2 regions of the Pedobacter albus genome follow, and region 2 is predicted to be linked to the other one. Evidence: riboswitches for the same ligand, from Rfam matches in the RefSeq annotation. Region 2 holds a riboswitch; the other holds the start of a gene.
The links. Region 2 has a riboswitch for S-adenosylmethionine ahead of metH (methionine synthase). Riboswitches for the same ligand answer to the same signal wherever they lie in the genome.
Positions count from the first base shown of each region.

Region 1 (16,121 bases), on a different contig from region 2:
TGTTGCAGAAGCGACCATTATCAAATGGACGAAACAGCCGGGAGATACCATTCAGCTGGACGATACCATATTGGAAATTGCTACCGACAAGGTAGACTCGGAAGTGCCGTCGCCAGTTGCCGGAAAGCTGGTAAAGCAGTTGTTTGCTGCCGATGATGTAGTTCAGGTAGGAGCTGTAATTGCCATTATCGAAACCGAGGGTGGCGAGCAAAGTACAGCGGTTCAGGAAACGCCGGTTGCCCAAGAAGCACCAGCAGTTGCCGAAGCCAATATCCCGGGCATTAGCCAATTGCCAAGTACGCCAACAACATCGAATACTGCGCAGGATTTTAAAGATTCAGGTCGTTTTTATTCGCCGTTGGTGAAAAATATAGCTGCACAAGAAAATATTTCTGTGGCAGAGCTTGATCAGCTCAAAGGAAGTGGGGCCGATGGTCGTGTAACCAAGGATGATCTGCTCAACTATGTACAACAAAAAAATGGTGGCGCACCAGTTGTTGCTGCACAGCCTGCACAAACTAGTCAGCCTGTTGCCGCGCCAGCCAAGCCACAAGCAGCGGTTGCGCCAGCACCAAGCTTAAGTGGTGGCGACGAAATTATTGAAATGGACAGAATGCGCAAGCTGATCGCCGAACATATGGTGATGAGCAAGCAGACTTCGCCACACGTAACTTCTTTTGTAGAAGCCGATGTAACCAACTTGGTGAAATGGCGCGATAAGGTGAAAAAGACCTTCGAGCAAAGAGAGAACGAAAAAATTACCTTTACACCAATTTTTGTGGAGGCTGTGACCAAAGCGATCAAGGATTTCCCGATGATCAATGTAACGGTAAACGGAACGCAAATCATCAAAAAACGCGATATCAATATCGGTATGGCTGCTGCCTTGCCTAGTGGCAATTTGATTGTGCCGGTTATCAAGAATGCCGACCAATTGAACCTAGTTGGCCTGACCAAAGCGGTTAACGATTTGGCTTCGAGAGCACGTGCTTCTAAACTGAAACCAGATGAAACCCAAAATGGCACATTCACTTTAACCAACGTGGGTTCTTTTGGCAATGTAATGGGTACTCCGATTATCAATCAGCCGCAGGTAGCTATTTTGGCCGTTGGTGCTATTAAAAAGAAACCAGCTGTTTTAGAAACAGAGTTTGGCGATGTAATTGCCATTCGCCACATGATGTTCCTTTCGCTTTCTTACGACCACAGGGTGGTAGATGGAGCGCTAGGTGGCTCGTTTGTTCGTCGCGTAGCCGATTATCTTGAGAATTGGGATATCAACAGAGAGATTTCATAAAATAGACATGCGAAGTTTTTAAACTTCGCATGTCTTACTGCAATAAAGCAAAAGGCCCGAATATTTCGGGCCTTTTTGCATAGAAACAAAACAAAAATTTTTTTAAAGACCTGCGAAGTTTTCAAAACTTCGCAGGTCTAATAGCTCTAGTTTACAAGCAGTCCTTCTTCTGCTATGGCCTTAATATCTTGTTGGCTATAGGTTAGTTTGCCGGTTTGGGCAATAAACACGTCTTTGTTCAGCAGCAATTCGCGGTTTTCGATCAGGTTTTTCAGACTGATGCTACCAATTACGTATTTGTAATCATTGCGGGCAAAACGCTCCGAGATGTTTTCTACCTGAAGTTTTTCTACGGTGTACTCATGTACGTAACGCAGGTAAACTTCAATGCTTACCTTGTCGGTATGGATAAGACCGTTTTGTTGGTGGTATTTTTTATACTCGTAGCGATAGTCGTAGCGCAAAGCGGCGATATCGGAAAGTACAGCGGCACCGGTAGGATGGCCACCTGCACCTTTGCCAAAGAAAAACTGCTTGTCGGCAAAAGCAGCCTGCACAGTTACGCCATTGTATTCGTTTTCTACGTTGAACAAGAAATCGTCAGCCTTTACAAATTTGGGCAACACAAAGGTTACGATTTGTTTGGTGCTGATTTTACGTGCCGTAGGTACTAATTTAATCTTAAAGTTCTTCTCTCTCGCATATTGGATATCGGCATCTGAAATATTTTGGATGCCCACATTTAAAATATGATCTGGATTGATAAACAAGCCATAGGCATGTGCCGTGGCAATGGTCAATTTAAATTTAGGGTCGTAGCCTCCAACGTCCAGAATAGGGTCGGTTTCGGCAAAACCTAAATCTTGGGCCTGTTGCAAAGCGGTACTGTAGCTTAGGCCTTCGTTAAATATTTTAGAAAGGATGTAGTTTGATGAACCATTGAATATGCCACTGATTCCGTGCAACAATTCATTGTCGTAGTATTCTTCCAGGTTACGGATAATCGGAATACTGCCGCATACTGCGCCTTCGTACAGCAGGGAGGTACCATGCTCGGCCTGTAGTTTCACCAGTTCTTCCAAGTGGTTGGCAATCATTTTTTTGTTGGCTGATACCACGTGCTTGCCACTGCTCAAAGCTTTTTTGGCAATCTCAAAAGCGGCATCAGCATCGTCGATTAGCTCTACAATGGTGTTGATTTCCGGATTGTCCAGAATTTCATCATGCGAAGTAGTGAAAAGGTGCGCATCCAGGCTGCGTTTCTTCTCCGGATTTTTGATGGCGATTTTTACCACCTCTAAATTCAGGTTCTGTCCGCGGATGATATCATGAAGGCCCTGTCCAACCACGCCAAATCCAAATAATCCTATTTTAAGTTTCTTGCTCATTTTATGTTGTGTTAATTCTTTAGTAAATTTTAGTTGCTTAACCCATAGACCATGGTCGATGGACTATGGTCTATAAGCCTATCTCTAAGCTGTCTGGTGCAGCTTGATAATTTTCTTGTCGCTGCTTTCCTTTAAAAAGTTTCCGATAATATTGGTCAGTTTATCTGTCTCTATCAAAAAGCCATCGTGTCCATAGGCGCAATTGATGCTGCTGAATTGCGCATCTGTAATGTGCTCGGCCAAGAATTTTTGCTCGCTGATGGGGAAGAGGATATCATTATCGATACCGATAACCAAGGTATTCGCCTCCACTTCGGCCAATGCCGCTACAATACTCTTTTTGCCCCGGCCAACGTTATGGCTATCCATCGCTTTGCTCAAATACCAGTAGCTGTAGGCGTTAAAGCGCTTGCATAGTTTCTCGCCCTGGTAATTTTGGTAAGACGAAGCCCTGTAATTGCCGGTTTTGTCGTTTACGCTTTCCAGCTGCGTAGCGGCATAAGCTTCGTAGGTGCGGTAAGAAAGCAAGGCGATGCTGCGAGCGGCTTTTAAACCTTTCAATCCACCATCGGGCTGGTTGGCGTAAAAAGTCCTGTCGGTGCTGATGGCTAAACGCTGACTTTCGTTGAAGGCGATGCCCCAGGGCGAATGTACGGCGTTGGTAGCCACCAAAATCAGGTTTTCTACGTTTATGGTTTTGGCAATCGACCATTCCAAAGCCTGTTGGCCACCCAACGATCCCCCAATGAGTACTTTAATGCTGTTGATCCCTAAGTGGTTGGCCAAGAGCTGATGCAATCCTGCTAAATCCCTGATGGTGAATTCAGGAAAAGAAAGGTAATAAGGCTGTCCAGTTACCGAATTAATGCTCAGCGGATTGGTAGTGCCGTAGTTAGAACCCAAAATGTTGGCACATACAATAAAGTGTTCATTTGGGTTAAACAAAGCGCTGTTGCCGAACAAACCGTCCCACCAGTCCAACACATCGGCGTTGGCGGTTAAGGCGTGGCAGGCCCAAATTACATTGTCTTTGTTGGCATTCAGTTTTCCGTAAGTCTGATAGGCGATTTCTACATGACGTAGTTTTTTGCCGCTTTCTAACTTAAAGAGCTTAGGGTATTTATAGGTGGCTGTAGTACTCATTTTTTGTTGGTATGGTGGAGTTGGAAGGTTGTAGAGTTTAAATGTTGTAAAGTTGCAATGTTTTAAGGTTGAAAACGGTTAACTGAAAACCGCAAACTGTTCATTGACCACTGCAAAGGCCTGTTCAAAATCGGCAATGATATCGTCGATATGTTCGATGCCTACCGAAACACGCAATAAGTTTGGCGTAACGCCGGCAGCAATTTGCTCGTCGATGCTGAGTTGTTGGTGCGTAGTGGCTGATGGCTGGATGATCAATGTTTTGGCATCGCCTACATTGGCCAAATGGCTTACCAGTTTTAGGCTATCGACGAAGGCAATGGCCTGTTCCTTTTCGCCGTTCAGTTCAAACGAAAGTACAGCTCCAAATCCGTTGCGCAGGTATTTTTTGGCGTTGGCATGGTAAGGACTGCTTTCCAAGCCAGGATAATTTACCTTGGCTACTGCCGGATGGTTTTCTAACCACGTTGCCAAAGCCAATGCATTTTCTACATGGCGTTGTACACGCAATGACAGGGTTTCTAAGCCTTGAATCAGCAAGAACGAATTGAAGGGTGCCAATGCCGGACCAAAATCCCTCAAGCCTTCAACACGGGCACGGATAATGAACTGGATGTTGCCAAATGGGCCATCCTGACCGAAAACATCGTCGAAAATCAAACCATGGTAACCTTCGGCCGGTTCGATAAACTGAAAGAATTTGCCGTTGCCCCAGTTGTAGTTGCCACCGTCAACAATGACACCGCCGATGCTGGTGCCGTGTCCGCCAATCCATTTGGTAGCCGATTGTACCACCACGTGTGCGCCATGTTCTAAAGGCTTAAACAAATAACCGGCTGCACCAAAAGTATTATCTACGATTAATGGAAGGTCATATTGTTTGGCAATGGCCGCTATTTTCTCAAAATCAGGAATGCTAAACGAAGGATTGCCGATGGTTTCTACATAAATCGCCTTGGTATTGCCATCAATCTTGCTTTCGAAGTCGGCAGGATCATCGCCGTTGGCAAAGCGGGTTTCGATACCCAAACGCTTAAAAGCCACTTTAAATTGGTTGTAAGTGCCACCGTACAAATGGCTGGAGGCTACAAAATTATCGCCTGCCTGCAAAATGTTGTTCAAGGCAATGAATTGGGCCGCTTGTCCAGAGCCTACGGCCAAGGCGGCAACGCCACCTTCTAATGCCGCAATCCTTTTTTCGAATACATCGGTGGTAGGATTCATTAAACGGGTGTAGATGTTGCCGAATTCTTTCAGCGCAAAGAGGTTGGCGCCATGTTCAGAATTTTTAAAGCCATAAGAAGTGGTTTGATAGATAGGTACGGCTCTTGAGCCAGTTGTAGGGTCTATTTCTTGTCCAGCGTGTAGCTGTAGGGTTTCGAATTTATAGGATGTTGACATGATTTCTAAGTTTTAAATTGTAAATGCCTGAAACTGTAAGTTGATTGCGTTTGCCTGAAGTAGGCGAGGGCTATTTTGGCTTAAAGCCAGCATGAGCCGTTAGCGTACCCTAATTTTTTAGGGCCTTCCAAATTGAACATACAAAGGGGAAGAATTTTGTGCTTAGTATATGCGACAGCACATACAACACATCAACTGTGCGTTACAGCAAAACTGATTTACATTTAAAAATGAAACCGACTGTTTGGGTTTTGAACCTGAATTTTCGCTAAGGAGCGATGATGAATTGAACTTTTTCATTTTCTTCAATTTATATTTCCAAACAACACCATGTTGCCCGGTCAGGAATTGGCACCTTCTCCGTTAGGGAGGGTTGCCAGTGGGTCAAAGAGCCTGTCTCTCGCCACTTCTTTATAAATCAAATCTTAAAAAGATATTGACTTGGAAATTCAGCTTTCGCCGAATAATGTTCCAAAGGTATGTGAAAATTTGAAAAACTACAAAATAAAATTTCGATTTATTTTTAAGTCGTTGATTTTTAGTTGTTTGTTGTAGTTGGTTATTGGCCAATAGTCGATGGTCAATGGTCCATGGACTATAAACTGTGGTTAAACAAATGCCAGTGCTTGGTCTAAGTCGGCAATCAAATCGTCTATATGCTCCAGGCCAACCGAAATCCGAATTAAATTTTGTGGCGTTTTGGTGTCCGGGCCTTCAACAGAGGCACGGTGCTCAATAAGGCTTTCCACGCCACCCAAACTGGTCGCTTGTGCAAATATTTTTACTTGGTTTACTACCGTTCTGGCTGCTGTTGCATCGCCGTTTACCAAAATAGAAAGCATGCCGCCAAAACCGCTCATCTGTTTTTTAACAATTTCGTGCTGTGGATGGCTCGTTAAGCCTGGATAGTAAACGCCTGCTATTTTAGGGTGTTGCGCTAGGTGACGTGCCAATTTTTCGGCATTTTCGCAGTGTCCTTTCATGCGGTAGGCCAATGTTTTGAGGCTACGCAACAGCAAAAAGCAATCGAAAGGAGAGGGTACGGCACCGCCAATTTGCTGGATGTTCTTGATTTTCTCCCAAAATTCGTCTTTACGCGCCGTAGTTAAACAGCCGCCCAGTACGTCGCTATGACCGCCAATGTACTTGGTGGTAGAGTGCATCACAATATCGGCTCCCAGCTTGATGGGGTTTTGCAGACTTGGCGAAGCAAAGGTGCTGTCGCAGGCAAAAATGAGTTGGTGTTTTTTGCAAATCGCGGCCAGCGCTTCAATATCCGTAATCTTCAAAAGCGGATTAGATGGCGTTTCGGCCCAAATCAGCGCCGTATTGGGTTTAATATGCTTGGCTATGGCCGAAAGATCGGTCAGGTCGATAAAATCGAAAGTGAGGGTATTCGCAAAAATACTTTGCAACTGTTTTTTAAAGCCCCAATACATATCGTCGGGGGCAATAATATGGCTTCCGGGTTCCAATGCCTGAAAAACAGCCATTCCGGCGGTGTTTCCAGAAGAAAAGGCACAGCTGTCTTCACCAAATTCGAGCGCCGTTATGACGTTTTCCAGCGCCGAGCGGTTCGGATTGCTCACTCTGCTATACATGTGTCCGCCAGGATAGCCGCCGTCTTCGCCCCTTAAAAAAGTAGTCGAAAGGCTAATGGGCATAGTTACATCGCCGGTGGCGCTTTGGGTTAATTGAAGAGCATGTATGGCAGTAGTTTCTGGTTTCATTTTTTCGACTTAATTACTAGGGATTTAAGGCAAAGCTAAATTTTAATCTTAAAAGTTGTAGATTTTGGCAAGATTTGTGTAATTAGCATATTAAAAAACAAGTATATGAAAAGAATATTTTTAATAGCGGCTTTAATTTGTAGTTCAATAATAGTTTTACAAAGCTGTTCTCCGAAAACAACATCAGGCGCGCCAGCCGTAAAAAGAAGCGGTGTAACCGGAAATTGGGTGCTCAACAACATTACTTTTGACGGTATTCCTGATATCGCGGTGAAATCATTCTTGGGCGAGAGCTCTTACAAATGTTTTATTGGCAGTACTTGGAGCCTGACCAATAGTGGCAATGGCAGCTACAGTTTACCGTCTAGTGCAACTTGTGCAGCCAAAACACAGACTATTTTCTGGTCGGTAAATGCCGCAGATGGAACTTTCCAGTTTAAAAAGCTTTACCAAGGCGATAAAGCTAAAAACGTAACCGAAGGCTACCGCTTAATGCTGGCCGCGGCCGATGATGTAAACATGACCATCAAATCGCCAATCGAATACGGCAACAAAACCGCCTATATCATCATGAACTTTTCGAAAGCAGCCAAATAAGCAAAGCTTAAATAAGATAAAAAGAGCCATAGTCGATTGATTATGGCTCTTTTTTGTTGATAGGCTATTAGTTTGTTTCATCGATACATTACCTGTCTTGGGGCCAACGCGATGAAATAAAGACTCGACCATAGATTCGCAGATTGATCATTTCTAAGGATTTTTTCCAGTTAAGTTAACGAATCTAGGGTTAAACCCACCTTGAAAACTGTCAACTGCCAACCGGCCACCGGATATCGTTTCTAAATAAGCCATTTTTACAAGAAAATGATGTTCAATTAGGTCATTGTTGTACTTTTGCCTAAACATTAACAAAGGATGGCAGTGCAAGCTTTAGATATTCTTCTCCATAATCCAACTATTTCGGCACCTCTACTCGCCATAGCCCAAAAGGTAAAAGCCGGCGAACGCATTACTTTTGACGAAGGCGTATACCTGTATGAGCATGCAGAGCTTGGTTATTTGGGCGTTTTGGCCAATTATATTCGCGAAAAGAAACATGGCGATTTGACTTATTTCAATCGCAATTTCCATTTGGAACCTACCAATTTATGCGTTTACGATTGTAAATTCTGTTCTTATTCGAGATTGATCAAGGAAAAGGACGAGGGTTGGGCGCTCACCATGGAAGAAATGATGGATGTAGTGAAGAAGTACGACAATGAGCCTGTTACCGAAGTGCATATTGTTGGAGGCGTTTTGCCTCAATACGATGTCGCTTTTTATTCGGCCTTGTTTACCGCCATTAAAAAACACCGTCCAGAGTTGCACGTAAAGGCTTTAACACCGGTTGAATACCACTACATTTTTAAAAAGGCAAAAGTTGATTACGCTACCGGAATGAAAATGATGAAAGACGCTGGACTGGAATCAATTCCAGGAGGCGGGGCAGAAATTTTTCATCCCGAAATACGCGAGCAGATTGCCAAAGACAAGTGCACAGCCGATCAGTGGCTAGCCATACACGAAGAATGGCACAAGTTGGGGATGCGTTCTAATGCCACCATGCTTTACGGACATATCGAAAAGTTTGAGCATAGGGTTGACCACATGGAGCGTTTGCGCCAGTTGCAAGATCAAACCGGAGGCTTCCAAACCTTTATTCCGTTGAAATTCAGAAACCAGCACAACCAAATGAGCAATGTGCCCGAGGTTTCGGTGGTTGAAGATTTGAGAAACTATGCCATTGCCCGTATTTATATGGACAATTTCGATCATATCAAAGCCTATTGGGCGATGATTAGCAGGGAAACCGCCCAGCTGTCGCTCAACTTTGGCGTAGATGACATTGATGGTACCCTAGACGATACCACCAAAATTTATTCGATGGCTGGCGCCGAAGAACAAAATCCGGCCATGAGCACCAAAGAACTGGTAGACCTGATCAAGCATGTAGGTCGCAAGCCTATGGAAAGAGATACCTTATACAATGTAGTAACCGATTATACCGAGGTGGTATTTGAAGAAGAGGTGAAGCCTCAATACTACAAACTGCCGGTGGTAAACTAGCGACTATTTTTAACCTTAAAACCCTTTAACTTTTAATCCTCCTCAATGAAAGAATTCTATATCATCAGACATGGCGAAACCGAATTGAACCGCCTTGGCATTGTACAGGGGCGTGGCGTAGACAGTGATCTGAATGATACGGGGAGAAAACAAGGGCAGGCATTTTTCGATCATTATCAAACCGTTCCTTTCGATAAAATCTACACTTCCAGCTTAAAGCGCACCCATCAAACCGTACAGGGCTTTATAGATTTGGGCCTGCCTTGGCAACAATTGGATGGTTTAGACGAATTGGCCTGGGGCCTATGGGAGGGGCAGCCTAATACCGAAGAAGCGCGCCGTGCTTTTATGCAATTGGTAGAAGCTTGGCAAAACGGCGACTATGATGCCAAATTTGAAGGTGGCGAAAGTCCCAACGAAGTATTGGCACGCTTGAAAGATGCCGTAGCGGTAATGCTAAACCAAAGCAACGAGAAAACGGTACTGGTTTGCATGCACGGCAGAGCCATGCGCTTGTTGCTGTGCTATTTGAGCAATAAGCCTTTGTCTGAAATGGCCGATTTTCCGCACCAGAATACGGTGCTTTATAAAGTAGGTTATGAGAATGGGAGTTTTACCATCATCGATTTTAACAATATAGACCATTTAAAGGATTTGTCGGCTGTTTAGGTTGCAAATAGATGCCCAAGACACGACGAATGAGAAAAGAATAAACGATAATACTTTGAACAAGATTAAGATTTCTGCAGTTTCCTATACCAACACCAAACCATTTATTGACGGAATTGAAAGATCTGAAGTGAAGAATCAGATCGATTTAAGCTTGGATATTCCTTCAGATTGCGCGCAAAAATTGATTAGTAACCAAGTAGATATAGGCTTGATACCTGTAGCCGCTTTTCCGCAGGTGCCCAATGCCAATATCATCGGTTCTTATTGCATAGGTTCGGTTGGTGCGGTAAATTCTGTTTTTATCTTTTCGGATGTTCCCGTGCAGGAAATCAAAACACTGAAGCTCGATCCGCAATCGCGCACCTCAAATAATCTGGCCAAGGTCTTGCTAAAGTTCCACTTTAAGGTTGAAGTAGAGTTTGTAAGCGATCAGGATGCGAAAACCGATGGCATGGTGCTGATTGGCGACCGTACATTTGGGCGCAAAGACGATTTTGCCTATGCCTATGATATGGGCGAGGAGTGGATGAAATTTACCGGCCTACCTTTTCTTTATGCGGCCTGGATAGCCAATAAAACCATTCCCCAAGAATTTATAGCCGAATTTGACGAAGCTTTGAAGCTAGGGCTGGCACATAGAAAAGAACTGTTGCAACAATTGCCTTCGGTTCCCAATTTCGACCTCGACGATTACCTTTTCCATAAACTTGATTTTGAGCTAACTCTTGAGAAAAGACAAGCCATGGAGCTGTTTTTGGGGTATATACAACAGCTTTAGCATATAACACTTGCGAAGTTTTTAAAACTTCGCAAGTGTATTTGTTGAATTATTAATCGGCCTTTTTGGCTTTCGCTGTAGCCGTTTTCGTGGCCTTAGCCTTTTTTGGAGTGGCTTCCGGTTCGGCAGCAACTTCCTTTTTTACGGTTGCTTTTTTTGCTTTTGCAGGAGCTTCTGGTTCAGTATCGGCTTGTTTTGCAGAGGTCTTTGCCTTTTTAACCACAACTTTAGGTTCCTCGGCAGCCGTTTCTTTCTTGGCTTTAGTTGCAGGTTTGGCTTTTGCAACAGGCTTTTCTTCGGTCGTTTCCTTTTTAACGGCTTTGGCTTTTTGAGGTGCTTTAACTACAACAGGCTCTTCCTTTGCAGGTACTGCTTTGGCATCTTTGTTTTGCAGGTAGTTTTCTAAAAGCTGTTTCAGGTAAAGATCCGGCTTTGGCATTCTTACAATGGTTCCAGGCTCTTTGTCTTGCGATTGTTTGATGTAGGCCGACTTTATTTTGCCCCAGTCTTTAGAATAGAGTTTGATAAACATTGCTGTAAACTCTTCTTGGGTATATTTTTTAGGCAACCTGCCCAACACTACCTGTATTTTTTCTTCTTTTCTGTGTAATACTGCCATTAGCTTTAATTTGTGCAAAGATAGCCTAATTATTGGCGATTTAAGATTTGGTTAATCAAAATAGCTGTAATTGGTTAGGAATGAGCCAGAAGTGGACGCGGATCGAACAATACTTTAAAGATTTTGATCTGGTTGTTTTCCAGTTCGTACCAGCCAGCTGAAAAAATGGTTTGCTTTCCCATGTCAATGTCGTAAAAAACCGCTACGCCCTTTTCGTCGGCAAATAGCCTTTGTATCTTGTATTTAAAGCGCATTTTTTCCATGTCGGCTATATAAGTATCGGCATTATCTCGTGTACCCATTACGCCGATAAATTTCATATTATCGTTTAAAAACGTTCTGGCCTTGGCAAAATCCTCGGCATTCAGTGCAGCTAAAAATTCCTGTACAATCGCTTTAGTTTCCATCTTTTTAAGTATTGGTTATGAATTACAAACAACGATAGAGGCTTTGGGTTTTAACAATCGGCTACCTCTTAACATTTCGCATAATTTCTCCACAAACGTTTTATCGCTACGCCACAAGATAGTATATTTACGGTTTATAAATTCAGAACAATTTTGGCGAAGGCAACAGCGAAAGAAACCCCATTAATGCAGCAGTACAATACCATCAAGGCTAAATATCCTGGTGCGCTATTGTTATTTAGAGTAGGAGATTTTTACGAAACATTTGGCGAAGACGCCGTTAAAACCGCCCAGATTTTGGGTATTGTGCTCACCAAAAGAGGAACCGGACCAAACGGAGCCTTAGAGCTTGCCGGATTTCCGCATCATTCGCTCGAAAACTACCTGTCTAAATTGGTCAGGGCAGGACAGAGGGTGGCTATTTGTGATCAGCTCGAAGATCCCAAAATGACCAAAACCATCGTGAAGCGCGGAGTTACCGAATTGGTTACGCCAGGTGTTGCCTACAACGACAACATCCTGAGCCAAAAATCGAACAATTACCTGGCGGCTGTTTTTTTCGACAAGCAAACCATGGGCGTGGCTTTTTGCGATATCTCTACCGGCGAATTTTTGATCGCTCAAGGCAGTTCCGAATACATCGACAAGCTTTTGCAGAGCTTTAGGCCTACAGAAGTGGTTTTTCAGAAGCATAAACGCCAGGATTTTTTCAATCTCTTTGGCGATAAATTCTATACCTTCGGCTTAGACGACTGGGCTTTTACCGACGATTACGCCAATGAAACCCTAACCAAACACTTCGAGGTCAACTCGCTTAAAGGTTTTGGGGTAGACAAACTACAAGCTGGCGTAATTGCGGCCGGGGTAGTGCTTTACTATCTAGGCGAAACCGAACACCGCAACCTGCAGCATATTACGTCGATTTCGAGAATTGAAGAGGACCGCTACATGTGGCTCGACCGCTTTACCATCCGTAACCTCGAATTGGTAAGCACGGCCAACGATAATGGCGTGACCTTGTTCAACGTGCTCGACCAAACTTGTACGCCCATGGGCGCGCGCCTGTTGCACAAGTGGATTGTAATGCCTTTAAAAGAGCTGAAGCCAATTCAGGAGCGTTTGGGCATGGTCGATTATTTGGTCAAGCATGAAGCCTTGCTCGAAGGATTTCTGGGCCACATCAAGCCCATCGGCGATTTGGAGCGCTTGATTTCGAAAGTAGGCCTGCAAAAGGCGGGGCCACGCGAGCTGCTGCAACTGAAAAGGGCATTGGGCCATATCGAAGAGGTCAAACAACTGGCCGAAAAGACCGAAAATCCATTTCTCACTACCTTGGCCTCGCAACTCAATCCTTGTTTGAGCATTAAGGAACGATTGGAAAGAGAACTGCAACCCGATCCGCCAGCACTGCTAATTAAGGGCAATGTCATAGCCGATGGCATTGACGAAGAGTTGGATCGTTTGCGCAAAATTGCCTACGGAGGTAAGGAGTACTTGGTCGAAATTCAAAAAAGAGAGGCAGCCAGTACAGGCATTCCATCGCTTAAAATATCGTTTAACAACGTGTTTGGTTATTACCTCGAAGTTACCCATACCCATAAGGACAAAGTACCCGAAAGCTGGATTCGTAAACAGACCTTGGTCAACGCCGAGCGCTACATTACGCCAGAGCTGAAGGAATACGAAGAACAGATTTTAGGTGCCGAAGAAAAGATACAGGCCATCGAAGTCAGGCTGTACAACGAACTGATGTTCCAGGTGGCGCATTACATCAAGCCTATCCAATTGAATGCCTTTTTAACGGCGCAACTGGATGTTTTGCTTTGTTTTGCGCAATTGGCCATCAAAAACCATTATGTAAAGCCAGAACTCAACAATAAGAAGGAACTCGATATTAAAGGTGGCCGGCATCCGGTTATCGAAAAGCAATTGCCAACCGGCGATGAATACATTACCAACGATGTGTTTTTAGACAACGAAGGGCAGCAGATTATCATCATTACCGGTCCCAACATGTCTGGTAAATCGGCTATTCTGCGTCAAACCGCGTTGATTGTGCTCATGGCGCAAATGGGTTGTTTTGTTCCAGCCAAATCGGCTAATTTAGGGCTTACTGATAAAATATTTACCCGGGTAGGGGCTTCCGATAACCTTTCGTCGGGCGAAAGTACCTTCATGGTAGAGATGAACGAAACGGCCAGCATCCTCAACAACATTTCGGATAGAAGTTTGATTTTATTGGATGAAATTGGCCGTGGTACGAGCACTTACGATGGGATTTCCATTGCCTGGGCCATTGCCGAATTCTTGCACGAACATCCAACGGCTAGGCCGAAAACGCTTTTTGCCACGCACTACCATGAGTTGAATGAGCTCGAAAATACCATGGCGCGCATCAAGAACTTTAATGTGGCCATTAAGGAAGTAGGCAGCAAGATCATTTTCTTGCGCAAGCTGGTGCCTGGCGGCAGCGAACACAGTTTTGGTATACACGTAGCCAAATTGGCGGGGATGCCTTCCAAACTGATCAGTCGGGCTAACGAAATCTTGAAACGCCTGGAAATTGACCGTACCGAAGGACAAAGCATTAAAGACAGCATTAAAAAAGTGCAGAACCAGGCCTATCAATTGCAGATGTTTGCGGTTGATGATCCGGTGTTGATTAAAATCCGTGATTCATTAAACAACCTTGATGTAAATACGCTAACCCCAGTGGAAGCTTTGCTTAAACTAGACGAGATACAGCGATTGATTAAGAACTAGTTGCGATGAGCAGTTAACGGTTGGAAATTGTCAGTTTCCAGTTGCAGATAGCTCAATTGAACTATCGAGTAGTTAAGGCCCAACAAAGCAATATAGCAATTTGACAGTTTAACAATTCAGCCATTCCACAATAAGAACGAATCAAAAGAAGTTGAAAAGTGGAAAACTGTTGACATTTTATCTAATTGAATTGAGTTATCTTGTCGACGTTCACCAAATCGTAATTTATGATCAAAGCCATAAACGTCAATTTGCAACGCACTCGATTTCTGAATCCACGTTTAGCCGTGCAACTCTGTTTGGGTTTGTTGCTGGCGTTGACATTGGCCTCTTGCGGCACTCGAAAGTATACGGCAAGGCCTGATATCAAAGCATCGAAGGTAGCCGATGCGATGGCCCAGCTCAAAAGCAGGGAGCTTTACCGTTTCATAACCGATTGGACCGGAGTGAAATACCGTTTGGGTGGCTTAGATAAAAGTGGCGTAGATTGTTCGGGTTTTGCTTTTTTGCTCGAAAAAAATATTTATGGCTTAACTTTGCCTCGACGTTCGCGTGATCAGGCTGAAGCCGTAAGAAAAAAGAGCATCGGAAATTTAGAAGAAGGAGATTTGGTATTTTTCTCTTTTGGTGGCAATGAAGTAGACCATGTTGGCGTTTATTTAAATAATGACTTTTTTGTACATGCTTCTACCACAAGAGGAGTAGTGGTAGACGATCTGAATTTGCCTGTTTATCAGAATGCGATTGTAAAAACAGGAACCTTAAAATAAAAACTCTTATGCGTAAAACAATTTTCTCTCTCTGTTTATTACTGGTAGCCAGTGTAAGCCTAAAGGCACAAAATCCTTTAAAAGCAGGCGATATCCTGCCAAATTTGGCCTTGCTGAGCACCAAAGGCACCGTGTACGACCTGAAGGCACAAAAACAGCCCAAAGGTTTTGTACTTGTTTTTATGACCCCAACCTGCGACCATTGCATCATGTACGAAGATAGGGTAATGGCGTTAGACAAGAAATACAAAGGCAAAGGCTACCCGATTGTAGCTATTGGGCCTTATGGCGACGATCCGATTAAATATCCGCTAGATGCGATGCCCGAAATGAAGAAAATGTCGGATAAAAAGGGTTTTACTTTTCCTTATTTGTCAGACGACAAGTTTAAATACACTTTCTTGTTAGGCATCAGGCAAACGCCTACGGCGGTAATTCTGCAAAAGAAACCTAATGGCTTTTTGATCAAATACATTGGTCGTATAGACGACAATGAGGATCCGAAAGCTACGCCAAAAAACAAATATGTAGAGCAAGAGCTGAATAAATTGCTGTAAGCCAAAATTTCGGTTCGCCTGATTCGTATTGTTGTTAAAATCTTTTATTCCCAAACCAATGAGGTACTTATTGGCTATTATTTTCTTTTTTGCAATTGCTGAAGCCAATGCTCAGGTTAAATTGTTATCTTTAAGTCAGTTAGAGCAAAGGGTGGCTCGGGGAAAAGACACCACCTATGTGGTTAATTTTTGGGCAACGTGGTGTGGGCCTTGTGTTGAAGAACTGCCAAATTTTGAAAAACTACAGCAACAGAACCAAGGTAAACCCCTCAAAGTATTGCTGGTGAGCCTTGATTTTAAATCGAAGCTGCAAAAAGAAGTGGTTCCATTTGTCCTGAAAAACAAGATCAAATCAGAAGTATATGTAATCAACGAACCCGATCAGCAACAGTTTATAGAAAAGGTCGACCCCAAATGGTCGGGCGCGATACCTGCCACTTTGTTTATCAACACCAAACGGCAGCTCAGAACATTTTACGAAAAAGAATTT
Region 1 covers NZ_JAZDQT010000001.1:1,125,213-1,141,333, reverse strand. Annotated here, with positions in the region: gene VRU48_RS04865 (dihydrolipoamide acetyltransferase family protein) at 1-1,297, shown strand, start outside; gene VRU48_RS04860 (homoserine dehydrogenase) at 1,444-2,685, opposite strand; gene VRU48_RS04855 (homoserine O-acetyltransferase family protein) at 2,770-3,828, opposite strand; gene VRU48_RS04850 (O-acetylhomoserine aminocarboxypropyltransferase/cysteine synthase family protein) at 3,907-5,229, opposite strand; SAM riboswitch class I at 5,537-5,649, opposite strand; gene VRU48_RS04845 (trans-sulfuration enzyme family protein) at 5,838-6,959, opposite strand; gene VRU48_RS04840 (hypothetical protein) at 7,065-7,556, shown strand; gene mqnE (aminofutalosine synthase MqnE) at 7,875-9,065, shown strand; gene VRU48_RS04830 (histidine phosphatase family protein) at 9,111-9,734, shown strand; gene VRU48_RS04825 (menaquinone biosynthetic enzyme MqnA/MqnD family protein) at 9,790-10,515, shown strand; gene VRU48_RS04820 (hypothetical protein) at 10,568-11,134, opposite strand; gene VRU48_RS04815 (nuclear transport factor 2 family protein) at 11,209-11,541, opposite strand; gene mutS (DNA mismatch repair protein MutS) at 11,695-14,304, shown strand; gene VRU48_RS04805 (C40 family peptidase) at 14,532-15,074, shown strand; gene VRU48_RS04800 (redoxin domain-containing protein) at 15,083-15,631, shown strand; gene VRU48_RS04795 (TlpA disulfide reductase family protein) at 15,690-16,121, shown strand, end outside.
Region 1: linked by a shared signal. The riboswitch ahead of VRU48_RS04850 (O-acetylhomoserine aminocarboxypropyltransferase/cysteine synthase family protein) and the one ahead of metH (methionine synthase) in region 2 are both predicted to bind S-adenosylmethionine.

Region 2 (16,121 bases):
CAGCATGCCCAAAGACAAAGGCTTGTACATGCCGGTGGAGATACCCAGGCTAGAACAGGAATTTATCGACAATATTGAACAGTATTCGTTTCAGGAAATTGCCTACAGGGTAGCTTCGGCCTTACTGGGCGATGAAATTCCCTATGCCGATTTGCGCACTTTGATTAATGAAGCCATCAATTTCGAAGCACCAGTGGTCAAGCTCGACGAACAGACTTTTGTACTCGAATTATTCCATGGGCCTTCCTTGGCTTTTAAGGATTTTGGCGCGCGGTTTATGAGTCGCGTCATGGCCTATTTTCTCAAAGATGGCGAACAGCAACTCGATGTATTGGTGGCTACCTCTGGCGATACTGGCGGAGCCGTAGCCTTAGGCTTTTTGGGCGTGCCCAATACGCGCGTAACCATTCTTTACCCCCAAGGCAAGGTCAGCGATGTACAGGAACTGCAGTTGACTACCAATGGCCAAAACATCAGGGCCGTAAGCATTGATGGTACTTTTGACGATTGTCAGGCACTGGTTAAACAGGCTTTTGCCGATGAGGAACTAAACGCTAAATTGAGGCTTACTTCTGCAAATTCGATCAATATTGCCCGATTAGTGCCACAGGCCTTTTATTATTTTAATGCCTATGCGCAACTTAAAAGGCAGGGCTTTAGCGAAGTGGTTTTTGCCGTGCCTAGTGGCAATTTTGGGAATATCGGTGCCGGCATGCTGGCCTATAAGATGGGCTTGCCCGTTAAACGGTTCATCGCGGCTACCAATATCAACGATACGGTGCCACGGTTTTTAGAAACGGGTGTTTACCAAACTAAGCCTTCGGTACAAACCTATGCCAATGCCATGGATGTAGGGGCACCGAGCAACTGGGTCCGCATCATGGATTTGTTTGACGGCGATGTAGACAAACTTAAAACCATGCTCAAGGCTTATCGTTTTACCGACGAGGAAACTTTACGAGGTATGGAACCCATTTTTGAAAAGTACGGCTATATCGCTTGTCCGCATACAGCTATTGCCTGGCTGGCGGTGCAAGCATATGTACAGGAAAACCCAAATGATGAAAGTGCCAAGGTTTTTCTTTCAACGGCCCATGCCTGCAAATTTCCGGAGGTATTTCCGTTAGCCATTCGAGAGAAACTTGTTTTGCCAGACCAGATTAGTTCCTTGCATGGCAAGGCCAAACAATACAAAGCATTGAATAAGGATTTTGAAGGGTTTAAGAAGTATTTGCTTGAAAATTGCGAGTAGGGTAGCTGGATTAAAAATCCAGGGTTATAAGGGTCGAGATTGTAAATCCCGACCAGCCTAGGATGCTAGTCGGGAAATGCTTTCCCGACTTTGCTAACTACAAATTCGCAATCTGCATTCAGTAATAAACTTGGCTGGATCAGAATCTAGGATTATAAGGGTTGAGATTTGTAAATACCGGCCAGCCTAAGTATGCTAGTCGGGAAATGCTTTCCCGATTAGGTAACTGCGGATTTTCAATCCGCTTTAGGTCGTCAGCATAACTGGATTAGAAATCCAGAATTATTCGAGTCGGGACGGCATATCTCGACCAGCTCTTCCAACTTTATTTGATTATATTTATATGTGGCTTTCAAATATCAGATAACAAATCAGGATGGAATTTATTTCATGACTACAACTGTTATAGGTTGGATTGATGCCTTTACCAGAAAGGAACTTGCAGAAGTGGTTATTGAAAGCCTTATTTATTGTCAAAAACATAAAGGGCTTGTTATTTATGCTTGGTGCCTTATGCCCAGTCATCTTCATTTCATCGCTAGTGTTGACGAAGGAAAAAGACTATCGGATGTGATCGGGGATTTCAAAAAGTTCACCTCAAAGCGGATAATAAGCACCATTAAAGAAATTAACGAAAGTAGAGATTGGATGCTGAATAAATTTCAGTTTGCAGCTAAAACACACCCCAAAAATGAAGAATTTAAGTTTTGGCAAGATGGATTTCATCCTATTGAACTCTTTAGTCCAGAATTTGCAATTCAAAAATTAAACTATCTTCACCAAAATCCTGTGAAGAGTAGTTTGGTCGCTCTGCCTGAGCATTACCTATATAGTTCTGCAAGCAGCTATTCAGGTGAATTGGGGTTAATTGATGTGGTTTATTTAACGTAGGTCATTAAATAATCAATATAGCTGGATTACAAATCCAGAGTTACAGGGGTCGAGATTGTAAATCCCGACCAGCCTGGAAGTGCTAGTCGGGAAAGCATTTCCCGACTTTGCTAATTGTGGATTTTTAATCCACCTTGAACAATCTATTCGACCAGACTCGAATCCAAACCATAAACATCACTTCCACTTATCCAGCCCGTTCCAATATTCGGTTGCATAGGCCTTCACGCTTGTCGGCAACTGCTGGAAATTAGGGCTGTAGATCGTGATTTTGTCCTTGGTTTCTGATATGGTATAACTATCGTTTTTGAAAAACAGCAAAAGGTTAACTGCCAGTTGTTTTTGCATGGAAGCATCATGCAGGCTGTAAACAAATAAAGCCTCTACCTGCTTGTCTTGGTCGGCATCAAAAAAAGCCTTTCTGTTTTGCCAAATACTGATGGCTCCTGGGGCAATGATCGTTTTTTCCTGTACCAGTTTCCATTGCTCGTTGGTTTTGCTGAATTTTTGAAAAAACAACGTATCCGGATTACTGCCTTGGCTCACTTTTGAGAAAAGAAAGATGTTCTTGCTGTTTGCATCGTCAACACGATCGGCCATCATCGCCCTGCTGCCCTTAAATTTAAAAGGAGCATCCTTGAGGTTGTCGACTGAAATCGGACTAACCGAAATCTGTGCCTGAGCAAAATGGAAGAAAAAAATAGCAAACAGCAAAGAGAGGATAATCTTCATGGATGAAATAGCTTAAACACGTAAACATAAACGTTAGAACAGGCTGTTTTGTGTTCGATTTTAAATAAAAAATCCTAACAGCACGAGTTGAGCCATTAGGATTTTATGAGGATTGCTGCTGCAAAGACAAAGTTTAAAATACCGCCCTTGCAATTTTTTGCGTCTGTTCTGGCTTGCCCATGGTATAAAAGTGCAACACCGGTGCGCCAAATTCAATCAGCTCTTTACATTGCTTGATCATGAATTCGGTTCCGATTTCCTTTACTTCTGCAGTCGATTTGGCATGTGAAACGGCATCGCTCAAATCTTCGGGCAAATCGATATGGAATATTTTGGGCAAGGCTACCAGCTGTTTGGCACTGCTGATGGGCTTCAATCCTGGGATAATCGGTACGTTAATGCCATTTTCTCTGCATTTGTTTACGAAATCGAAATATTTCTGGTTGTCGAAAAACATCTGCGTTACAATGAACTCGGCACCCATATCTACCTTTTTCTTCAGGTATTTGAAATCGGCATTGAGATTGGGCGCTTCAAAATGTTTTTCGGGATAGCCCGCTACGCCAATACAAAAATCGCTTTTGTAGGTTTCTACGTCTTCATGCAAAAACTTGCCTTCATTATGGTTTTTGATATGCTCGATCAGATCTGTAGCATAGCAATGGCCACCTGGCGTAGGGATAAAGGTTGATTCGGCCTGTCTCGAATCGCCACGCAAGGCCAATACATTGTCTATACCTAAAAATTGTAGGTCGATCAGCGCATTTTCGGTTTCTTCTTTGGTAAAGCCACCACAAATCAGGTGCGGAACCGCATCTATCTTGTATTTGTTGATGATGGCTGCACAAATGGCAATGGTACCCGGGCGCTTGCGGTAAGAAACTTTTTGCAACAACCCATTGTCGAGTTCTTTGTAGATGTAATCTTCTCTTAGCGAAGTAACATCGATAAACGGCGGATTAAACTCGAGCAAAGGGTCAATGGCATCGTAAACCCACTGGATGCTCTGCCCTTTGATAGGGGGCAAGAGCTCGAATGAAAAAAGAGGTTTTCCCTTTGCGTTTTTAATATGTTCGGTGATCTTCATTTTTGTTGGTTCTGTTCACTAATAACTTAAATTCGGCGCAAGCCATCTTTCTACCTCTGCTAAAGGCATATTTTTTCTAAGGGCATATTCCTCAACTTGGTCTTTGGTAATTTTGCCCAAGCCAAAATAGCGCGATTGCGGATGCGAGAAATAAAACCCGCTTACTGCTGCGGCCGGATACATGGCAAAGCTCTCGGTTAGCCTCAACCCGATTTTGTTTTCGGCATCTAGCAGGTTAAACAAGGTTTCTTTTTCGGTATGGTCTGGACAGGCAGGGTAGCCGGGTGCCGGACGGATGCCCGCATAAGCTTCCTTAATCAAATCCTGGTTATCCAAATTCTCATCTTTGGCATAGCCCCAATATTCTTTTCTTACCAGTTCGTGCATGCGCTCGGCAAAAGCCTCGGCCAAACGATCGGCCAGTGCCTTGGCCATGATGCTGTTGTAGTCGTCGTGGTTTTTCTCAAACTCGGCTACCAACTCGTCGCAACCAATGCCGGCCGTTACGGCAAAGCCACCAAAGTAATCCTGAACATTGCTTTCCTTTGGGGCAATGAAATCGGACAAAGCGTAATAAGGCTCTCCGGCTACTTTTTCGGCTTGTTGGCGAAGGGTATGAATAGTTATCGGTTTGGAGTTTTGTGGATCCGCTGCTAGCTGAGAACCGTCGACTGTTAATTGGATGTCGTCTCCCACCGAATTGGCTGGCCAAAACCCGATTACGCCTTTGGCAGTGAGCAGTTTTTCGTCTAAAATACGTTGCAACAATACTTGCGCATCGTCGTATAGCTTTTGGGCTTCGTCGCCAATGGTTTTATCGCTGAAGATTTTCGGGTAGCTTCCTCGCAGTTCCCAGGTATGGAAAAACGGTGTCCAATCGATGTAAGGAACTAAATCTGCCAAAGGATAATCTTCAAAAACACGGGTTCCGGTAAAGGTTGGGGCAGGGGCCACCTTATCCAAATCGATTTGGAATTTATCGCTGCGTGCTTCTTCAATGTTTTTATAGCGTTTATCCGAACGTTTGTTCAAATGCGCTTCACGGGCTTTGTCGTATTCGGCTTTAATGCCGGTAATGTATTCGCCACGGGTTTCCTGGTTCATTAGAGTGCTGCAAACGGTAACGCTTCTCGAAGCATCGAGCACGTGGATGGCCGGACCAGTATAATTTGGTGCAATTTTTACGGCGGCGTGAATGCGCGAAGTGGTTGCGCCACCTACAATAAGCGGAATGCTAAAGCCTTCGCGCTCCATTTCTTTGGCAAAATGGACCATCTCATCCAACGAAGGAGTGATTAAGCCACTCAAGCCAATGATGTCGGCGTTGATTTCTTTGGCTTTTTTGATGATTTCCTGCGCGGGAACCATCACGCCCATATCCACGATTTCGAAGTTGTTGCAGGCCAATACTACGCCTACAATGTTTTTGCCGATATCGTGCACGTCGCCTTTTACGGTAGCTAAGAGCACTTTGCCTGCCGATGAGCTTTGGTTGCCATCGGGATTGGCCAATTTTTCGGCTTCAATGTAAGGCAATAAAATAGCTACGGCTTTTTTCATTACCCTGGCCGATTTAACCACCTGAGGCAGGAACATTTTGCCGGCGCCAAATAAGTCGCCCACAATGTTCATTCCGTCCATGAGCGGACCTTCGATTACGTGCAATGGCCTCGGATATTTCAGTCTGGCTTCCTCTACATCTTCATCCAAGTATTCGATAATGCCTTTGACCAAGGCATGCGATAACCTTTCTTCCACAGTGTTTTTGCGCCAGGTTTCGTCTTTGACCACGGCTTTGCCTTTGTTTTTTACGGTTTCGGCAAATTCGACCAGACGCTCAGTGGCATCGGATCTGCGGTTAAGCAATACGTCTTCTACTTTTTCTAACAGTTCGGGCTCAATTTCTTGGTAAACTTCGAGCATACCCGCGTTAACAATGCCCATATCAAGCCCAGCTTTAATGGCGTGGAACAAAAAGGCCGAGTGCATGGCCTCGCGTACCACATTATTGCCCCTAAACGAGAAGGAGATGTTAGAAACCCCGCCGCTCACTTTAGCGTGAGGCAGGTTTTCCTTGATCCAGCGTGTGGCATTGATAAAATCGACGGCGTAGTTGTTGTGTTCCTCTAAACCGGTAGCAACGGTTAAAATATTAGGGTCGAAGATGATATCCTGTGGCGGGAAATCCAATTCGTTGACCAAGATATCATAGCTTCTTTTACAAATTTCGATTCTGCGTTCGTAGTTGTCGGCCTGGCCTTGTTCATCAAAAGCCATCACCACTACAGCTGCGCCATAACGCATAATTTTGCGGGCGCTTTCTTTAAATTTCTCTTCGCCTTCTTTGAGAGAGATTGAGTTAACGATGCCCTTGCCCTGCAAGCATTTTAAGCCATTTTCAATAACCGACCATTTTGACGAATCGACCATGATAGGCAATTTGGCAATATCGGGTTCAGAGGCAATCAGATTCAGGAATTTGGTCATGGCCGCTTCCGAATCGAGCATGCCTTCGTCCATATTCACATCGATAACCTGTGCGCCGCCTTCTACCTGTTGGCGCGCTACGGTCAAAGCCGCTTCATAATCGCCACCCAAAATCAGTTTAGAGAATTTGGGAGAGCCGGTGATGTTGGTGCGTTCACCCACGTTCACAAAAATGCTTTCGGGAGTAATGGTAACGGGTTCTAAGCCGCTCAAACGCATGTAAGGCTCAAGCGTTGGGATTTTTCTTGGCGAAGCTTTGCTGGCTTTCTCGGCAATGCAGCCAATGTGGTCGGGCGTAGTGCCACAACAACCACCTACAATATTTACAAAACCCGAAGTAATGAAATCGTCAACTAAATGTGCGGTTTCGTGTGGCATTTCGTCGTAGGCCCCAAATTCATTAGGCAAACCGGCATTGGGGTAAGCCGAAACAAAACAGTTTGCCTTGGCGGCCAGCTCTTCAATGTGCGGGCGCATTTCTTTGGCACCCAAGGCACAGTTAAAGCCAATGCTCAAAGGCTGGGCATGGCTAACCGAATTGAGGAAAGCCTCTGCGGTTTGGCCCGAAAGCGTTCTGCCAGAAGCGTCGGTAATGGTACCCGAAATCATGATTTCGAGCTTTCGTCCGATTACCTCTTCGTATTGTTTAATGGCCGCGATGGCCACTTTGGCATTGAGTGTATCAAATATGGTTTCGATCAGCAATACATCCGAACCTCCATCAACCAAACCGCGGATTTGTTCGTAATAGGCATCAAATAGTTGGTCGTAGGTAATGGCCCTGAAACCCGGGTCGTTTACGTCGGGAGAGAGCGAAAGCGTACGGTTGGTGGGGCCAATGGCACCGGCTACAAAGCATTGTTTACCTGGATTTTTGGCCATAAATTCCTGTACGGCCTCTTTAGCTACACGGGCACCTTCAAAACTGAGTTCGTACGAAAGATCTTCCATCTGGTAGTCGGCCATGGAAATGCGTTGCGTACTGAAGGTATTGGTTTCGATGATATCGGCACCGGCATTCAGGTATTCGAGGTGGATGGCTTTGATGATATCGGGGCGGGTGATGTTCAGCAAATCGTTGTTGCCCTTTACATCGCAGGGATGGTTGGCAAAACGTTCGCCCCTAAAATCTTCTTCGGTTAAAACGTAACGCTGAATCATCGTGCCCATGGCACCGTCTATAATTAAAATTCGCTTCTCTAATTCTTCTCTAATGTTCATCTAGTATGGGGTATTGAGATATGCATATAGCGCTTGTAGCTAGGCATCGCTTTACGCAATACGCTATACTCCTATCTATGTAGCTTATCTAGAAAAGTCTGGTTTTAGGTTGACTTTAACTTATCTTTTCCTGATTGCTCAGAATAGAATTTAGCACCTTGTTAGCACAGGTTGCTAAGACTTCGCAGGGTCTAATCCCTCCATCTTTCTTAATAAGCGATACAAAAATGCAACAATGCAACATCAATTCCAAAAATATTGGGCTGAAACCAAATAAAATTACAAAGGCCGTGCAAATACACACGGCCTTCGGTATATTATACTGAATTTACGATTGTAGGTTTACGATTTTAGATTGGGCTATCGTACCACTTCAATGGATGGATTTATTTCCTGCTTCCGAAAATACGCAATAAGAAAAGGAAGATATTTAAGAAATCAAGGTATAAAGTAAGCGCAGACATAATAGCTAGTTTCTTGGTGTCAACAACAGCGAACTGTTCGCCGTTCTCTTCGATGCCCAAGCCTATTCTTTTGATTTTCTGTACGTTATAAGCGGTTAGGGCCGTAAAAATGGCAACGCCAAAGAAGCTCATAATATAATCAAATTGTGAACTGCCAATAAACATATTGATTACACTGGCAATGACCAGTCCAATTACACCAGCCATTAGTATTGGGCCAAATTTGCTTAAATCGGTGTTGGTGGTATAGCCCATAATGGCCATCACTCCAAATATGCCTGTTGCCGCTGCAAAGCAACCTACTACAGAGCCTAGGTTGTATACGACCAAAATGAAGCTTAAACTGATGCCAAGCAAAGTTGCAAAGAGGATAAAAATGCCAACCAAAGCGCCAAACGATAGCCTGTTAAAGCCGGCACCCATTAATAACACCAAAGCCAAAGGGGCAAACATGGCTACTGTACCCAATAGGTTTCTTTTTCCGGTTAGTGGGTCGAATAGGTACGATTGTGCTTCGGCCGATGCGTTAATAAAATACGCCGCAAGGGTAGAAATTGCCAATGCCACAAACATCCAAAGGAATACATTGGCAAAGAATTTTTTAGAAACCGATCTTTCCTGTACGAAGACCGAATTGTCTTGATATTGATAATTTTGTTGTTCCATTTTTTTGATTTAAAAATATGTTGTGTTAAAAATACGGTTTTAATTTAATCTTTTTGTCAGCAGTTCGTCCACTTTTTTGTAAAACTGAAGTGGTTTGAGCTTTCTCCAGTGCAATTCATCGAGCTCGCCGCCAAAATTGATGTAGTAGTCGATGCCGTGGTCGCGGAATTCGCGGATAACATGCTGATTAAAGTTAACGCCGGCAATCCAGCCATCTTCCACATCCTGAAACCACTCTTCGTAATAGCTATCGTCTGAAGCATGAAAGTTCAACACGTTTTCGCCAATCAGGATAAACTTATTGATGCCTTCCTGGATCATCAGCTCGATGATTTCCCTTTTCAGCATCATGATGTCGTTGTGCAACGTGTCGTTCCATTCGCCCATCATCTCGATAATGGCATAGCCCCTTTCGTAATCGGCATATAGCACCTTGAGGTACAGGGTGGGCGAGCCAAAAGTGTCCCACTGCGGATGGATGAGGAAATTGTAAAGCTGCTTGTCGAAATAGAATTCGGAGTATTCGGTATTGAAAAACGGCGAACGCTCATCTTCTGCAGCGATATAATCGTCGCGCCACAAATAAAAAGGCTCTATTTCGTGCATAAGGAGATTTTAGATTGATGGATTTACGATTTTAGATTTGTCACCATCGTCAATCTAAAATCCAAACTCTTAACTATTTTTTATTGGCCTCAACCGCCTTGCGTACGCTTCCGTACTTGCTCAGCAGGTCGGCCGCCTGGTCGTGGTCAATGTGCAGTTCGTCCATCACCATTTGCGTGCCTCTATCAACCAGCTTATGGTTGGTTAACTGCATATCTACCATTTTATTGCCTTTTACACGTCCCAAACGGATCATTACCGTAGTGCTGAGCATGTTTAAGACCAGTTTTTGGGCCGTTCCCGATTTCATGCGCGTAGAACCCGTCAAAAATTCGGGGCCCACCACCACTTCAACCGGAAAATCTGATTCGGCCACGATCGGCCCGCCTTCGTTGCAAACAATGCAACCCGTTAAAATACCATGTTGGCGCGCGGTGTTTAAGCCACCCACTACATAAGGCGTTGTGCCCGAAGCCGCCAAGCCCACCAACGAATCCTTTTCGTTGATATGGTATTCCTGCAAATCTACCCAAGCCTGTTTATCGTCGTCTTCGGCAAACTCTACAGCCTTGCGGATGGCCGAATCGCCACCGGCAATGATGCCTACCACCTGATCAAACGGTACGCCGAACGTAGGAGGACACTCAGAAGCATCAACTACGCCCAAACGGCCGCTGGTGCCAGCGCCAATGTAAAACAAACGGCCACCTTTTAGCATCCTTTCGGCAATGGCAGTGGCCAGTTTTTCAATTTGTGGCAGGGCTTTCTCTACGGCAAGGGGAACTAGCTTATCTTCGTTGTTTATTCCTTTCAAAATCTCTAAAACCGACATTTGGTCAATGTTGTGGTATTTAGATTCTTGTTCGGTTACTCTGTTCATGGATTTCATTTGAGGTAAAGTTCGTTAATTTTCAAATTAACAGGAAATATTTGCGTAAATCCATACAATTTTAGAGAGAAGATTACGCCCCTGCAAATATTTGCGGCAAAATATTCGAAAAACTAAAATGTTGTGGGCTTTGTTCTTTCATTAAGGCGCTAATTTTCATAACTTTGTGCTGTTGCTCCGTAATGAAAAAGAATACCCGTTTTAATGTACTTATTGCTGTTACCTATTCTGTTACTTTAATAGGAGGGATGTATTTGGGCTTTAAGTTTTTAAAGGACCAAGGCTTTCAGGTGCAGCATGACAAGCGTTACGTTGACAACAATGCGAGAAAGGTTGAAGATATCATTCATATCATCAACAAAAACTACGTAGACGAGGTGAATGCCGACAGCCTGCAGCACCTGCCCATCGATAGTTTGCTGCATCAGCTAGATCCACACAGCAGCTACCTGCCACCTGCCAAGGCCGATGAACTGGCCGAAACCCTGGAAGGCAATTTTGAGGGCATTGGCGTAGAATATTATATCCTTAACGATACCCTTTTGGTTACCAATGTGCTTAAAGACGGACCGGCATTTCTGGCCGGCATCAAGCAGGGCGATAAGATCTTAAAAGTAGACAGCACCAATGTAAGCGGCCATTCGTTGCCCCGCTCCGAAATGATGGGCAAAATTAGAGGCAAAAAAGGTACACCTGTACAAATTACCTTGTTGCATCCAGGAATTGCCACTCCGGCCATGCTCACCATTAAAAGAGGCCGGGTAGAAGTAAGCAGTATTGATGCCGCCTATATGTTGAACAATGACGCAGCCTACATTCGCATCAGCAAGTTTGGCGCCAATACCGACGAAGATTTTGTGAATGCCATTCGATCGCTAAAAGCCAAAGGCATGAAAAAACTGGTGCTCGATTTACGGGACAATGGCGGGGGCTACCTCAATGCCGCAACAGGTTTGGCCAATCAGTTTTTGCCAGAAAATAAACTGATCGTATACACCGAAGGCAAGCACGAGCCCCGTACCGATTATTTTGCAACCGGTGGTGGCGAATTTGAACAAGGAAAGTTGGCGGTATTGATCAACGAAAATTCGGCTTCGGCGAGCGAAATCTTTGCTGGTGCTATGCAAGATTTGGATCGAGGTGTTATTATCGGGCGCCGTTCGTTTGGCAAAGGACTGGTACAAGAACAGTTTGCTTTTGAAGATGGTTCGGCACTTAACCTAACCATAGCCAGGTATTATACGCCGTTGGGGCGCAGCATTCAAAAATCGTACAAAAAGGGTTATGCCGCTTATCAGCATGAATTGGAAGATCGCTACAACGATGGCGAGCTGACCGCCAAAAACGCGAAGCAGAAAGACAGTCTTCAAAAGATTAATGCCTTTGTAACGCCGAGTGGCAAAAAAGTATTTGGCGGCGGTGGCATACAGCCTGATGTGTATGTAAAGCTCGATACCACTGGCTACAATAAGTTTTACAGCACCTTGGTGCAGAAAAAAGTGCTAATCGATTTTGTATTTGATGTGCTGGCCGATCGTTATACGCCAAGCTACCTCTCGCAAAACCTGAATGCCTTTACCATCAACGATGCCGATTACAAAGACCTGCTCAAGTATATCCAATCGAAAAATATTGTAATTGATCCCAAACAATTATTGGCTTCAAAGCAGGTCATCTACAACGACCTGAAAGTGATGCTGTACAAATACCACTTGGGCGATATCGGCTACTACAAAGCGCATAACCTAACCGATAATGTGGTGAAGCAGGCGCTGGTTAGTCTTCAATAAGTTCATTGGTGTCATTAGTTCATTGGTGTCATTGGTTCATTTGCTCATTGGCTGATTAGTCATTAGTCAATTGTCATCTCCAAAACCATCAGGGCAAACTGAAAACTGCCAACTGGGAATTGGATGACCAAATCATCACGTAGTACAGCTTTAATTTATTTGGTATTTTCGGAATATTAAATTGATTATTTTATATTATTAGAATAATGTTTTGATTTGTTTATTTTAATTGAAATTTAATTTCATTAAAGCTAGTTTTGTAGCTCAATCTACAAGCAATGAACACTAATTCCCTATCGCCGGCCGACAGCCAAATACTAGCCGATTTATTGGCACAGGTTAAAGAAAACACCCAGAATTTTATGGGCTATCCTGTTTCAAAGGATTTCGATTTTGAAGAGCTGATGCCATTTCTCAGTTATCCAATGAACAATCTCGGCGATCCCTTCGTAGCTTCTACCTATGCGGTCGATTCGAGGGAGATGGAAAGGGAGGTCATCCAGTTTTTTGCTTCGCTGTTCAGGGCCAACGACGACGATTGGTGGGGCTATGTTACCAATGGAGGTTCTGAAGGCAACCTGTACGGGCTATATTTGGCCAGGGAGCTTCATCCGAAAGCCATGGTTTACTATTCTGAATCAACCCATTACAGTGTGCAGAAAAACCTGCATCTGCTCAATATGCCCAATATTGTAATCAGTGCACAGGCCAATGGCGAAATCGATTACCACGATTTGGAAAATACCATCGGGATGAATCGTCAAACGCCGGTTATCATCATGGCCAATATCGGTACCACCATGACTGAGGCCCGAGACGATATTGCCAAAATCAAGGCTATTTTAAAGAAACTGGCCATTAAAAACTACTACATCCATGCCGACGGCGCCTTGTCGGGCAGTTACAGCGCTTTTATCGAGCCTCGTCCGGCTTTTGATTTTGCCGATGGGGCCGATAGCATTGCCATTAGCGGGCATAAGTTTTTTGGCTCGCCCATGCCATGTGGGGTAGTGGTGGTTAAAAAATCGAACCGCAACCGCATTGCCCGTTCTATCGATTATATTGGAAGCATCGATACCACCATTACAGGCTCTCGCAATGGCCACAGTCCGCTGTTTTTGTGGTATACCTTAAAGAAACATGGCATTGAAGGCCTGAAAAAACGTGCCCAACATAGTTTGGCCGTGGCCGAATACGCTTTAGCAAAATTTAAGGAAATCGGTTTGGCCGCTTGGCGAAATCCCAATACCATTACGGTTAATTTTCCGGAACCGGATCTAGCCATTAGGCAAAAGTGGCAGTTGGCCTCCGAAAATGGCTGGTCGCACATCATCTGCATGCCCAATGTACAGCGAGAACACATCGACGAGCTGGTGAAGGAATTGAGTTTGGTGACGGTTTAGCACTACGCGTTTGGTATTAAGCGTTTCATTTAACGCGAAATGCTAGACGCGCTAAAAAATCGCAATACACTAATCGCCGTACGCAATACGCTATTCTCTATACGCGATGCAAGAAACGCGATACGCTAATCGCTATACTACTTTTGCCTAAAATAAATCTGTATCGGCACGCCCGAAAAGTCGAAATTTTCGCGCAGCTTGTTTTCGATAAAGCGTTTGTAAGGTTCTTTAATGTACTGCGGCAGGTTACAGAAAAACGCGAACATAGGCGATACGCCGTTGATTTGCGTAATGTATTTGATTTTGATGTATTTGCCTTTGAGTGCCGGTGGAGGGTAGCTTTCTATGATCGGCAACATGACGTCGTTCAGTTTTGAAGTCGGTATTTTCTTGCCACGGTTTTTGTAAACCTCTAATGCGGTTTCGATGGCTTTGAAGATACGTTGCTTGTTGAGCACCGAAGTGAAAATAATCGGCACATCGGTAAACGGTTGCAGTTTTTGACGGATCTGGTCTTCGAAAACCTTCATGGTTTTGTTGTTTTTCTCTACCAAATCCCATTTGTTAACCAACACCACAATGCCTTTCTTGTTCTTCTCGGCCAGGTGGAAAATATTGATATCCTGCGATTCTAGACCTTCCTGCGCATCTATCATCAAAATCACCACATCGGCTTCTTCCAGCGCCTTGATGGTACGCATCACCGAGTAAAATTCGATGTTCTCTTTTACCTTGGTCTTTTTGCGCAGCCCGGCGGTATCAATAAACATAAACTCGTGGCCAAATTGGTTGTAGTGGATATGGATCGAATCGCGGGTAGTGCCGGCAATCGGGGTAACGATATTACGTTCAATACCCATTAAAGCATTGACCAATGATGATTTGCCCACGTTCGGACGACCTACTACCGTAATTTTCGGCAAGGAATTTTCTTCTTCTGGCGCATCTTCGAAGTGTTTCACTACATCGTCAAGCAATTCGCCGGTTCCAGAACCTGTCATCGACGAAATGGTGTAGATTTCGCCCAAGCCAAAGCTGTAAAAAATAGGGGCTTCGTGCTCTAAAGCGGTATTGTCGACCTTGTTGATCACGGTAAACACCGGTTTTTTGCTGCGGCGCAACAGTTGGGCAATCTCATCGTCCAAATCGGTAATGCCGGTCGTTACGTCAACCATAAACAAAAGCACGGTAGCTTCTTCAATGGCAATGATCACCTGCTCGCGGATGGCCGCTTCGAAAACGTCTTCAGAATTGGCTACATAGCCGCCTGTATCAATCACGGTAAACTGCTTGTCGGTCCACTCGGCTACGCCATAGTGCCTATCGCGGGTTACGCCGCTAAAATCGTCAACAATGGCCTTACGGCTTTCTGTTAAGCGGTTAAATAGGGTCGATTTGCCCACATTGGGTCTTCCTACTATAGCGATGATATTGCTCATGTGATTTACGATTGTACGATTGACGATTTACCATTTACGATTTTTGCGAAACGGGCGTTTGATTGAACATTTCCATCTAAACTCCCTGTGTTTCTGCATAGCCGAGCCTGCAAAAGTACGCTTAATTTTTTGAAGATGAAGCCTAAAATTAGTTTTTGTACTTCTCCATCAGGTCGGTAAGCACTTTTTCGGTCAGCTCAAAATTGCCCAGCAAAGGGAAGCCTTCCCATCTTACGATGCCTTTAGGGTCGATGATAATGACATGCGGGATGCCTTTTACTTCGAGCTGGCTGTAGAGGGTTCTTTTGGTGTCGATGGCTTCGGCATAGGTTATTTTAGGGTCTTTAAAGGCTTTTACACGGTCTTCGGTTTCGTCCGAAATGCCGATAACAGCCAGTTTGTCGCCGTATTTTTGCTGAAAATCATTCAGCATGGGAATGTATTTGCGACAAGGGCCACACCAGGTAGCCCAAAAATCGATCAGCACAAACTTGCCTTTGGTGTCGGGTTGCTTAGAAAGCCATTTTTCCACAACCAAGTCGGGCGCCTTTTCGTTGAGCACTGATTTGGCCCAGAGTTTTTTGCCGTTGTTGCTTTCTTGGGCGAACAAGGTAGTGCTACACAAAGTGAGCACTACAAAAAGCAGTTTTTTCATAAGTATATGTAATTAGCTTTCGTAACCGAAGTTTTTAAGGTAGTTCTTTTTGCTGCGCCAGTCGGGCAGTACCTTCACAAAGGTTTGCAGAAACACTTTCTTGTCGACAAATTTTTCGATGTCTTTACGGGCTTCCATGCCTACCTTTTTGAGCATGCTGCCAGCTTTGCCAATCAGGATGTTCTTTTGCGAATCGCGTTCTACGATAATTTCGGCATTGATGCGGATAATGTCGTCCTCTTCCTTGAAAGAAGTAACAATCACCTCGGTGCTGTAGGGAATTTCCTTTTGGTAGTTGGTGAAGATCTTCTCGCGGATGATTTCCGATACGAAGAAGCGCTGGCTGCGGTCGGTCAGCTCGTCTTTGTCGTAATAGGGCGGGTGCTCTGGCAAATTATCGAGGATCAAAGGCAGGAGGCCATCAACATTATAACCTTCTAAGGCAGAAATGGCGAAAATGTGTTTCGGGTTCAGTTCTTTTTGCCAAAAGGCGATTTTTTCGTCAACCTGTTCCTGGCTGGCCTTGTCTATCTTGTTTA
Region 2 covers NZ_JAZDQT010000003.1:552,795-568,915, forward strand. Annotated here, with positions in the region: gene thrC (threonine synthase) at 1-1,252, shown strand, start outside; gene VRU48_RS17600 (REP-associated tyrosine transposase) at 1,598-2,143, shown strand; gene VRU48_RS17605 (hypothetical protein) at 2,321-2,875, opposite strand; gene metF (methylenetetrahydrofolate reductase [NAD(P)H]) at 3,009-3,962, opposite strand; gene metH (methionine synthase) at 3,981-7,670, opposite strand; SAM riboswitch class I at 7,788-7,889, opposite strand; gene VRU48_RS17620 (Bax inhibitor-1/YccA family protein) at 8,057-8,800, opposite strand; gene VRU48_RS17625 (hypothetical protein) at 8,840-9,406, opposite strand; gene murQ (N-acetylmuramic acid 6-phosphate etherase) at 9,480-10,286, opposite strand; gene VRU48_RS17635 (S41 family peptidase) at 10,478-12,085, shown strand; gene VRU48_RS17640 (histidine decarboxylase) at 12,364-13,488, shown strand; gene der (ribosome biogenesis GTPase Der) at 13,626-14,927, opposite strand; gene VRU48_RS17650 (TlpA family protein disulfide reductase) at 15,076-15,582, opposite strand; gene era (GTPase Era) at 15,595-16,121, opposite strand, start outside.